4 regions of the Streptantibioticus cattleyicolor NRRL 8057 genome follow, and region 4 is predicted to be linked to each of the others. Evidence: riboswitches for the same ligand, from Rfam matches in the RefSeq annotation. Region 4 holds a riboswitch; each other region holds the start of a gene.

Region 1 (2,189 bases), 1.8 Mb from region 4:
GCTGAGGCTGTCGGCGCGCGCGGACCTGACCGACCGTGAGGTGGCACGGGCCGTCGACGTCATCGCCGGTGCGGCACCGGAGGGCGCCAAGGCCCTTGCGTCCAAGGCGGGTTGACGACCGCGCCCCGGCTCGCCGATATGCCGTCCGCGCCCCCAAATGCCGCCCGCCCAGGCAGAGTTCACCGCTTCGAGGGACAGGCATATGCATTCGTTGGCGCCCGCGCGGGCCGCGGCGGCAGCATGGGGGCTCCGGCGGCCGGTCCTCCCGGCCGCCGTAGCTTGGCGAGCCGGTGGACAAGGGACGACGACGCGATGGCAGACCATCAGGAAGCTTCCGTCACGCTGCCGAGCGAGCCCGCCTCGGTCTCCGTCGCGCGCGGCTACGTCACCGGGGTCCTCGCCGACTGGGGGCTGCCGAAGGACGCCCCGGCGGCCGACGCCGTCCGGCTCATCGTCTCCGAACTCGCCACCAACGCCATCCGCCACACCGGCGGACGCTCGCCCGACTTCACCGTCGGCCTCCGCCTCGACGAGCACGAGTGGCTGCGCCTCGGGATCACCGACGGCCACCCCCGCCGCCCCCGGCGGCTGCCCCCCGCCCCGGACCGGGACAACGGCCGCGGGCTGCTCATCGTCGCCCACCTCGCGGCCGAAGCCGGCGGTTGCGTGACGGTCGAGCCGACCGCGGAGGGCGGCAAGACGGTGTGGATCGCGCTGCCCTGGCGGACTGCGGCGGCCGGGCCGGAACCCGCCGGCGAGGCGGGCGCGCGGTGACCCGGCCGCCGCTGCCCGCACGGAACGGCGCGGCGGCTCACCTCACCCGGCCGTACCAGACGTCCGGCGTCCAGATCCGCTCCAGCCGCACCCGGGCGCCGCTCTTCGGGGCGTGCCACATCCGGTTGTGGCCGGCGTAGACGCCGACGTGGTAGACGCCGTCGCCGTGGTGGAAGAAGACGAGGTCACCGGGGGCCCGGGCGGCGGCGGCCACGTGCCGGGTCCGCTGGTACTGGTCGGCCGCGGTGCGCGGCAGCGAACGGCCCACCGCGCGGAAGGCGTAGAGCGTCAGCCCCGAGCAGTCGAACCGGGACGGGCCGGTCGCCCCGTACTCGTACGGTGAGCCCTGCTTGGCGGCGACCACCTCCAGCACCCGGCCGGCCACGGTGGCGCCGCGGGCGGGCGCGGGCAGGCCGGGGACGAGGGCCCCGGCGGCGAGGGCGGCGGTGGTCAGGAGCGATGTGGTCGCGGCTCGGCCGAACAGGGCGGGAGAGCCAGACGGTGCAGACATGCGCACCCCTTCGTCCTAGCGCCTGCGAAGGATGGCCTGTCGGGTTCGGGCAGGCGAAGATGCCCGGCCGCTCTCGCGCGGCTTCACCCCAAGGGGCCGCTACCGGTGCGCCCGGACGGCCCCGTCATGATCGGGTCCTCCGCTCCTGCCAAGCTGTGGTGTCGACCTGGCGTCCGGGCGCCGGCAGGACTCGGCGTGCGCCCGGACCGCCCCGCCACCGCGGCGGGGGCTTGTCGTCACCACGGATGATGGCGCACCGATGCCAGTGTCGCCGATCGTGCCGAACCACCCGTGTCGCCGATCCCGGCCGGTAACTACCGCTGGTCACACGCGTGTTGCGGGGCTGAGAAAACGTCAAGGAAGGATGCACCACGGGAGTGGCGAATCCGCCGTACGGTGGAAATCGACTCCGCCCGGGCGGATCACCCTCGCCCCGATGGCGTACGCCCCGGGCCTTCCCGCGGGCCGGCGCCTCACCGCGGCGGCTGCTCCGGAGGGATCGCGGGCCTTCCCGCGCGCCGTTCGCCGTCGAGGACGCGCATGGCCTCCGCCAGCACCCTGGTGTGCAGCTCGTGTTCGCCGCGCTCGTACATCAGCTCGAGCGCGGCCCGCAGTTCCGTGGCCCGGGCCACCAGCGCCTGGGCGGCGCGCAGCGCGGAGTACGTCTGCGTGGTGCGCGCCGGGTTGATCTTCCCGAGCAGGTCGGCGGCTTCCAGATAGCGGTCGATGACCTCGCCCTCGGCCCGGGTGAGGGCGGGCAGCGGCGGCAGTTCGGGGACCACCTCGCTCACCTCGGGCCGGGTGCGGCGGGGGCCTTGCGGCTGCGGGTGAGGTGGTCGACCAGGCCGTACGCGCGGGCCCCGGGGCCGTCGAGGACGGTGGCGCGCTCGATGTCGGCCTGGAT
Region 2 (2,189 bases), 1.3 Mb from region 4:
CCTACGCCGTACCGTTCAACTCCGACGTCGGCCTGCTCTACTACCGCACCGCAGACCTGGCGGAGGTCGGCCTGAAACCGGCCGACCTCGGCGGCTACGCCTCCGTCGGCGACCTGCTCTCGGTGATCAACCAGCACGGCCGCCCGATCTACACCACCCAACTGCGCGAGTACGAAGGGCTCACCGTCAACACCCTGGAGGCGTTCTGGGACGCCGGGGCCGACCTGGTCGACGCCAAGGGGCGCTACATCGGCACCGACAACGGGCTGCGCAAGGGGCTGGAGGCGCTGCGCGGCCTCGGCGTCGGCGGCACCACCGACCAGCGGTCGCTCGACGCCGACGAGTCCGACTCGCTGGCCATGTTCGTCCAGGGCAAGCAGGGCGCGGGCATGCTGATGCGCAACTGGCCGTACGCCTTCAACCGGCTCGACGCCGGCCTGCCGCCCGGCACCGGTTTCGGGGTGACCCGGCTGCCCGGCGTCGCCGCGCTGGGCGGGCAGAGCCTCGCGGTCACCACCGGCAGCGACCACCCCGACGACGCGCGGGAACTGATCCGCTTCCTCACCGGCGACAGCAGCGAACGCGCCCTGCTGGACGCCGGACTCCCCGCCGCCCGTACCTCCGCGTACGACCCGCGCGGGATCACCTGCGGCACCCCCAGCACGTCCTCGGTCGAGGTCGACCGGCAGGGCGGCAAGGAGCGTTCGGCCGTCACCGCGGCGGTACGGCGGCGGTGGACCGAGGTGCTGTGGTGCGCGCTGCGGCAGGCGCGGGCACGGCCCGCCTCGACGCACTACGTCCCCTTCAGCCGGGTACTGCAACGCGAGGCCCACCGCTTCCTGCTCAACCCCACCGGCACCGCCGAACAGCAGGCCGTCGACGACCTCCCCGGCGAACTGGGCAAGGCGCTCGGCGGTCGATGAGTGATGCCCCGGTGGCCCACGGTGAGCCAAAGGGGGGATTCGGGCGAACGGCTTGGATTCAAACCCCGAGTCTATTAACGTTCGATAACGCAACGCGGTCGGAAACGTCACCGACTCGGTGGCACCGTGCGCCGTCGCCGAATCCCGCGCGCTCACCGCGCCGTGGGAACCGGGGAACCACCTTCTGGGGTGAATCGGGCTGATCAGAGGCGACTCTGACGGCCCGTAGGAGACCTTCCTGCTCCGAACCCGTCAGCTAACCCGGTAGGCGGAAGGAAGGAAAGGAGTGCGCCAGCAGTGGCGTCGATGGAGCCTGCCGTAGCGGAACCCGCCCAGGACGAACCGGCGGTGACCCCGGACCCGGTCCCGGTCCCGGGTCCCGGGGACGGTGATCGGGGGCGGCACCGGCTGCCCAAGCAACGTACGGTCTCCCGTGGTTCGACGGTGCTCGGCGTGGCGGCGATGGCCGCCGTGGGCGCCGGCGGCGTCGCGGCGGCCCAGGGCAAGTCCCCGGTGCCCGTCTCCGTCCCCGACCTCGTGCCGGAGGGCGTCAAGCAGGCGTTCACCGGCGAGTCCGCGGAGCAGTCCGCGCAGCCGGCCGCCGCCGACGAGCCGGTGGCCGTCGCCGACCCCGGCGAGGCGCTGCGCAACCGCATCCTCGCCCAGGTCGACCAGCAGAAGTCCGCCGCCGAGCGGGCCGAACTGGAGAAGCGGGCGGCGGCCGAGGCCAAGGAGGCCGCGGCCCGCCGGGTGCGGGAGGAGGCCGAGGCCAAGCGCCAGGCGGTCGCCGAGGCCGCGCGGAAGGCCGAGGCGGAACGTATCGCCAAGCTGGCCAGGAGCTACGTCAAGCCGGTCGCCTCCTACACCCCCAGCTCCCACTTCGGCGAGGTCAGCTCGTTGTGGGCCACCACCCACACCGGCCAGGACTTCGCCGCCCCCACCGGTACGCCCGTGACGGCCGTCCACTCCGGCACCATCACCTCGGCCGGCTGGGCCGGCTCCTACGGCTACCGCATCGTGCTGCGCCTCGACGACGGCACCGAACTGTGGTTCTGCCACCTGTCCTCGATGGTGCGCACCTCCGGCCAGGTCACCACCGGCGACGTGATCGGCCGCGTCGGCGCCACCGGCAACGTCACCGGCCCCCACCTCCACCTGGAGGTCCGCCCGGACGGCGGCGCCCCGATCGACCCGGTGGGATGGCTGGCGGAGCGTGGCCTGACGGTGTGAGGGCGCGCGGCGCGGCGGTGTCCTGACAGGGGCGCG
Region 3 (2,189 bases), 860 kb from region 4:
AGAACGAGTCGTTGCACCGCAAGCTGCGCAGCGTCACCAGCGATCTGCGGCGCGCCGAGGCGGCGGTGCGCAAGGCCGAGGCGGAGCTGGACAAGACCCGCACGGCCGCCGCCGCCGAACTGGCCGCCTCCGACGCCGAGGGGCGGCGGCTGCGCTCCCGGCTGGCCGAGGCCGAATCGGCCCTGGAGGCCGGTCGCCGCGCGGTGCGCGAGGGGCGCAGCCTGGAGGACATGCGGCTGCGGCTGCTGCTGGACACCGTGCTGGACGCGGCCCAGGGGCTGCGCCGGGAGCTGGCGCTGCCGCCGGTCTCCGGCCGTCCGGCCGACACCGTGGAGGCCGTCGCCCCGGGCCGGATGAGCCCCAAGGACATCGCCCGCCGCGCGCTGGCCGAGGACGACCCGGCGCTGCTCGACCAGTTGCTGGCGCTGCCCCAGGCCCATCTGGTGGTCGACGGCTACAACGTCACCAAGACCGGGTATCCGGCGCTGCCGCTGGAGAAGCAGCGGCTGCGGCTGCTGGGCGGGCTGGCGGTGCTCGCCGCGCAGACCGGGGTGGAGATCACCTGTGTCTTCGACGGCGCCGAGCTGTCGGCGCCGGTGCTGCTCGCGCCGCCGCGCGGGGTGCGGGTGCTCTTCAGCAAGCCCGGGCAGACCGCCGACGAGCTGATCCGCCGGCTGGTGCGGGCCGAGCCGCCGGGGCGCCCGGTGGTGGTGGTCTCCACCGACCGCGAGGTGGCCGACGGGGTGGCCCGGGCCGGGGCGCGCCCGGTGGCCTCCCTGCTGCTGCTGCGCCGGCTCTCCCGGGCCTGAGTCCCGCTTATTCCCGCCGCCGCCCGGCCGTTCGGCGGGAACGCCCTGTGAATCGCCCTCAATTTCCGTTTGCGGGCGGCCCGTCCGTTTTCGTATCGGCTGTGATTGCGCTCACAGAAATGGCCCGCGGCGGCCCCGTGGATACGGTGGAACGCCGGGCGCGGACGGATATGTCCGGTACCGTCCTGCGCGCCGCGTAAAGAAGTTGCGATGCGGCGGACTTTTTTCTCCCGGGGATTTGATCCGATCACAATGTGGTCACTAGGGTCTGGCTTCGAACCTCCGCGCAGTCGATCATCCAACCCGGATGACAGTGGGGGTTACCGCCGAGTTCGAGTGCCGGCGTGCGTCACGGGGGGACTGGTACTCGGAGCCGGGGAACCAACATTCCCGGGGTGAATCGGGGTCAGGTCGTGCCGTGCGGCGCGATGGGACCCGGTAGGGCTGCTTCCTGCCCGAACCCGACAGCTCACCCGGTAGGCGGCAACAGGAAGAAGGAGCTCGTCCTCCGTGGCGTCCCACCGTCGTCCCAAGCCGGCCAGCCGCACCCGCGTGACCGTGCTCACCGCAACCGCCGCAGCGGCGGTCGCCCTGTCGTCCCAGGCGGCCCACGCCGACCCCAAGCCGTCCAAGTCCGATGTCAAGGCCCAGGTCGACAGCCTGTACGAGCAGGCGGAGCAGGCCACCGAGAAGTACGACGGCGCCAAGGAGCAGCAGGACAAGCTGCAGCAGCAGGTGAACGACCTGCAGAACAAGGTCGCCCGCGAGCAGGCCACCCTCAACAAGCTCCAGGACAACCTGGGCACGCTGGCGGCCTCCCAGTACCGCGAGGGCGGCATCGACCCGTCCGTCCAGCTCTTCCTCTCCTCCAACCCGGACGACTTCCTCGACAAGGCGTCCACCATGGACCAGTTGAGCGGTCGCCAGGCCGACGCGCTCAAGCAGATCGAGGAGCAGAAGCGCCTGCTGGACCAGGAGCGGGCCGAGGCCACCGCCAAGCTCGCCCAGCTGGACAGCACCCGCAAGGACCTCGCGGACAAGAAGCAGGAGGTCCAGGCGAAGCTCTCCAAGGCGCAGGACCTGCTCAACACGCTCACCCAGCAGGAGAAGGCCCAGCTCCAGCAGGAGCAGGAGCGCTCCAACCGCAGCAACCAGCGCCCCAGCCTCGGTGACTCGCCGGCCGCCTCGCAGCGCGCCGCCGCCGCGCTCGCCGCCGCCGAGTCGGTCATCGGCTCGCCCTACGTGTGGGGCGCCACCGGCCCCAACGCCTTCGACTGCTCGGGTCTGACCTCGTGGGCCTACGCCCAGGCGGGCATATCGATCCCGCGCACCTCCGAGGAGCAGGCCAACGCCGGCACGCACCTGTCGATGGACGAGCTG
Region 4 (2,189 bases):
TGCCCCCGTAGCGCGCCTTGTCACCGTCGCGGAGTTCGAGGGCCTCGAAGGCGCCGGTGGAGGCGCCGGACGGAACGGCGGCACGACCGGTGCTGCCGTCGTCGAGGCCGACCTCGACCTCGACGGTGGGGTTGCCTCGCGAGTCGAGGATTTCCCGGGCTACGACGACGTCGATGGACGGCACGAGCATCTCCTTTGGGATGTGTGTCTTGCTCTGCGCCATGAGCCTAACCGGCGCGGGGCCCGGCCCGGCCCGACGGTCCGGACGCCGGGCCGAAAATGCCCCGGCCGGACACGCTCGGGGGAAGGCGTGTCCGGCCGGGGAGACGGGGACGGGCGCTCGGCGCGCCCTGGCCCGGCGCGGGCCGCCCCCGTTACCGGGGGTGCCCGGGCCGGCCCTGGTCAGCGCAGGTGCAGGTGCTGACCGGGGAAGATGAGGTTGGCGTCCTTGACGACGTCCTTGTTGAGGTCGAAGAGCTTCTGCCAGCCACCGGCGACCTGGTGGTCGGCGGCGATCTTCGACAGGGTGTCGCCGGCCTGGACGGTGTACTCACCGGTGCCGCGCTGCACCGGGGCGGCCGGGGCGGCGTGCCGCGGGGCGTGGCGGTGCTGGGTGGGGGCCGGGGCGGCGGGCTTGGCCGGCTTGACGGCGTCGGTCTGCGCCGAGGCGGCGTTGCCGGAGCCGGCGGTGTCGACCGCCGGAGCGGGGCCGCCGGAGGTCAGCGGACCGGCGTAGGCGCACTGCCAGGCGCCCGGGCCCTGCATCTTCAGCAGCTGCTCGGCGACGGCGATCTGCTGGTCCTTGGTGGCGTAGTCGGCACGCGAGGCGTACTTCAGACCGCCGGCGGCGGCCCAGCTGGACGGCGAGAACTGCAGGCCGCCGTAGTGGCCGTTGCCACCGGTGTCGTGGTTGGACCAGTTGCCGCTGGACTCGCACTGGGCGACGCGGTCCCACACGGAGACCGAGGCGGCGGAGGCGGAGGTGGCGCTCAGCAGCGGAGCGGCGACGGCGGCGCCGGCGACACCGGCGAACGTGGCGATGCGAACGGCCTTGGAGGCACGACGGTGCTTGCCCATGGGGAAGTGATCCTCACCGACGCCTACGAGGTGAGCTGTCGGGTGCGGGCCGAGTGAGTGCCCGGTCGGTGCCGTGGTGGCACGCGACTTAACCCCAAGCCGGGCCGTGCGGCGGGGCGTTGGGCCCGTACCGTCCGGTCCGGCGGAGAACCTGGGTCCCCCGCTCCTGCCTACGGCGCTCTCGCGTCGACTGTTCCCGTCGGTGGGCGGCAGGACTCGGCGTTCCCGACCGACAGGGCTCGCGGTGGCGAGCGGTGAAGACCATAAGCACAGCCCCGCCGGGCCCGGCAACCACGGCCGGGTTCCCGGCCAGGGCCCCGGCTAGGACCGCGACGGGGACGAAAACGCAGGTCGACGGCGGTGCGCTCAAGATCGGCAACGGTCGGACGGGGGCGCCGGCCGGGAGAGTTATGTCACAGCCGGACGCCCCCTTACCCGGGGTTCAGTGACCGAGGGTGAGGTGCTGTCCGGGCAGGATCAGGTCGGGGTCGGAGCCCACCACGGACTTGTTGGCGTCGTACAGCGCCGGCCAGCCGCCCGTCACGGAGTGGTCGGTGGCGATCTGGGAGAGGTTGTCCCCGGGCCGGACGGTGTAGGCGGCGGACGTGTCGCCCTGCCGCGGCACGGTGGGGCGGGCGTGGGAGCCGCCGCGGGAGGTCTCGTCGTCGCCGCCGCGGTCACCGGTGGCGGGGGCGGAGGGGGTCTCCTGCGGGGCCTGCGCGGTGGTGTCGGGGACCGGGGGCTTGGCGTGGCGGCCGGTGGGGGTGGGGCTGCCGGAGGGGGTGGTGGTGGGGCTGCCGGCCGACGGGGTCGGGGAGGCGGAGGACGAGGCGGTGCCCGACGGGGTCGGGGAGGCCGACGGGGTGCCGGAGGGCGCGGTGGAGGCCGAGGCCGACGGTGTCGGGGAGGAGGCCGAGGAAGAGGAGGAGGGGGCGGACGGGCCGGTGTCCGGGCCGGTGTCCTGCGGGCCGTCGGAGGGGCGGGCCGGCGGGTCGTCGTGGGTGCGGGTGGTGCCGGAGGCGGTGCCGTCCCCGGTCTGCGGGACGCCGGGGTCGACGGCGGCGGGGGCGCCGCCCTGGGTCAGCCCCGCGTCGGCGGCGCAGTCCTGCCAG

The links. Region 4 has a riboswitch for cyclic di-AMP ahead of SCATT_RS09860 (LysM peptidoglycan-binding domain-containing protein). Riboswitches for the same ligand answer to the same signal wherever they lie in the genome.
Region 1: another riboswitch for cyclic di-AMP. It lies ahead of SCATT_RS01595 (C40 family peptidase); the one in region 4 lies ahead of SCATT_RS09860 (LysM peptidoglycan-binding domain-containing protein).
Region 2: another riboswitch for cyclic di-AMP. It lies ahead of SCATT_RS15955 (M23 family metallopeptidase); the one in region 4 lies ahead of SCATT_RS09860 (LysM peptidoglycan-binding domain-containing protein).
Region 3: another riboswitch for cyclic di-AMP. It lies ahead of SCATT_RS05865 (C40 family peptidase); the one in region 4 lies ahead of SCATT_RS09860 (LysM peptidoglycan-binding domain-containing protein).

What each region holds. Positions count from the first base shown of each region.
Region 1 is NC_017586.1:403,949-406,137, reverse strand. Features, by position in the region: gene SCATT_RS01605 (8-amino-7-oxononanoate synthase) at 1-115, shown strand, start outside; gene SCATT_RS01600 (ATP-binding protein) at 313-774, shown strand; gene SCATT_RS01595 (C40 family peptidase) at 812-1,285, opposite strand; cyclic di-AMP (ydaO/yuaA leader) riboswitch at 1,290-1,456, opposite strand; gene SCATT_RS01590 (hypothetical protein) at 1,759-2,067, opposite strand; gene SCATT_RS01585 (ATP-dependent Clp protease proteolytic subunit) at 2,073-2,189, opposite strand, start outside.
Region 2 is NC_017586.1:3,580,815-3,583,003, forward strand. Features, by position in the region: gene SCATT_RS15950 (extracellular solute-binding protein) at 1-923, shown strand, start outside; cyclic di-AMP (ydaO/yuaA leader) riboswitch at 1,049-1,209, shown strand; gene SCATT_RS15955 (M23 family metallopeptidase) at 1,221-2,153, shown strand.
Region 3 is NC_017586.1:1,381,295-1,383,483, reverse strand. Features, by position in the region: gene SCATT_RS05870 (NYN domain-containing protein) at 1-809, shown strand, start outside; cyclic di-AMP (ydaO/yuaA leader) riboswitch at 1,124-1,308, shown strand; gene SCATT_RS05865 (C40 family peptidase) at 1,320-2,189, shown strand, end outside.
Region 4 is NC_017586.1:2,242,196-2,244,384, forward strand. Features, by position in the region: gene eno (phosphopyruvate hydratase) at 1-184, opposite strand, end outside; gene SCATT_RS09860 (LysM peptidoglycan-binding domain-containing protein) at 403-1,077, opposite strand; cyclic di-AMP (ydaO/yuaA leader) riboswitch at 1,083-1,265, opposite strand; gene SCATT_RS09865 (LysM peptidoglycan-binding domain-containing protein) at 1,520-2,189, opposite strand, start outside.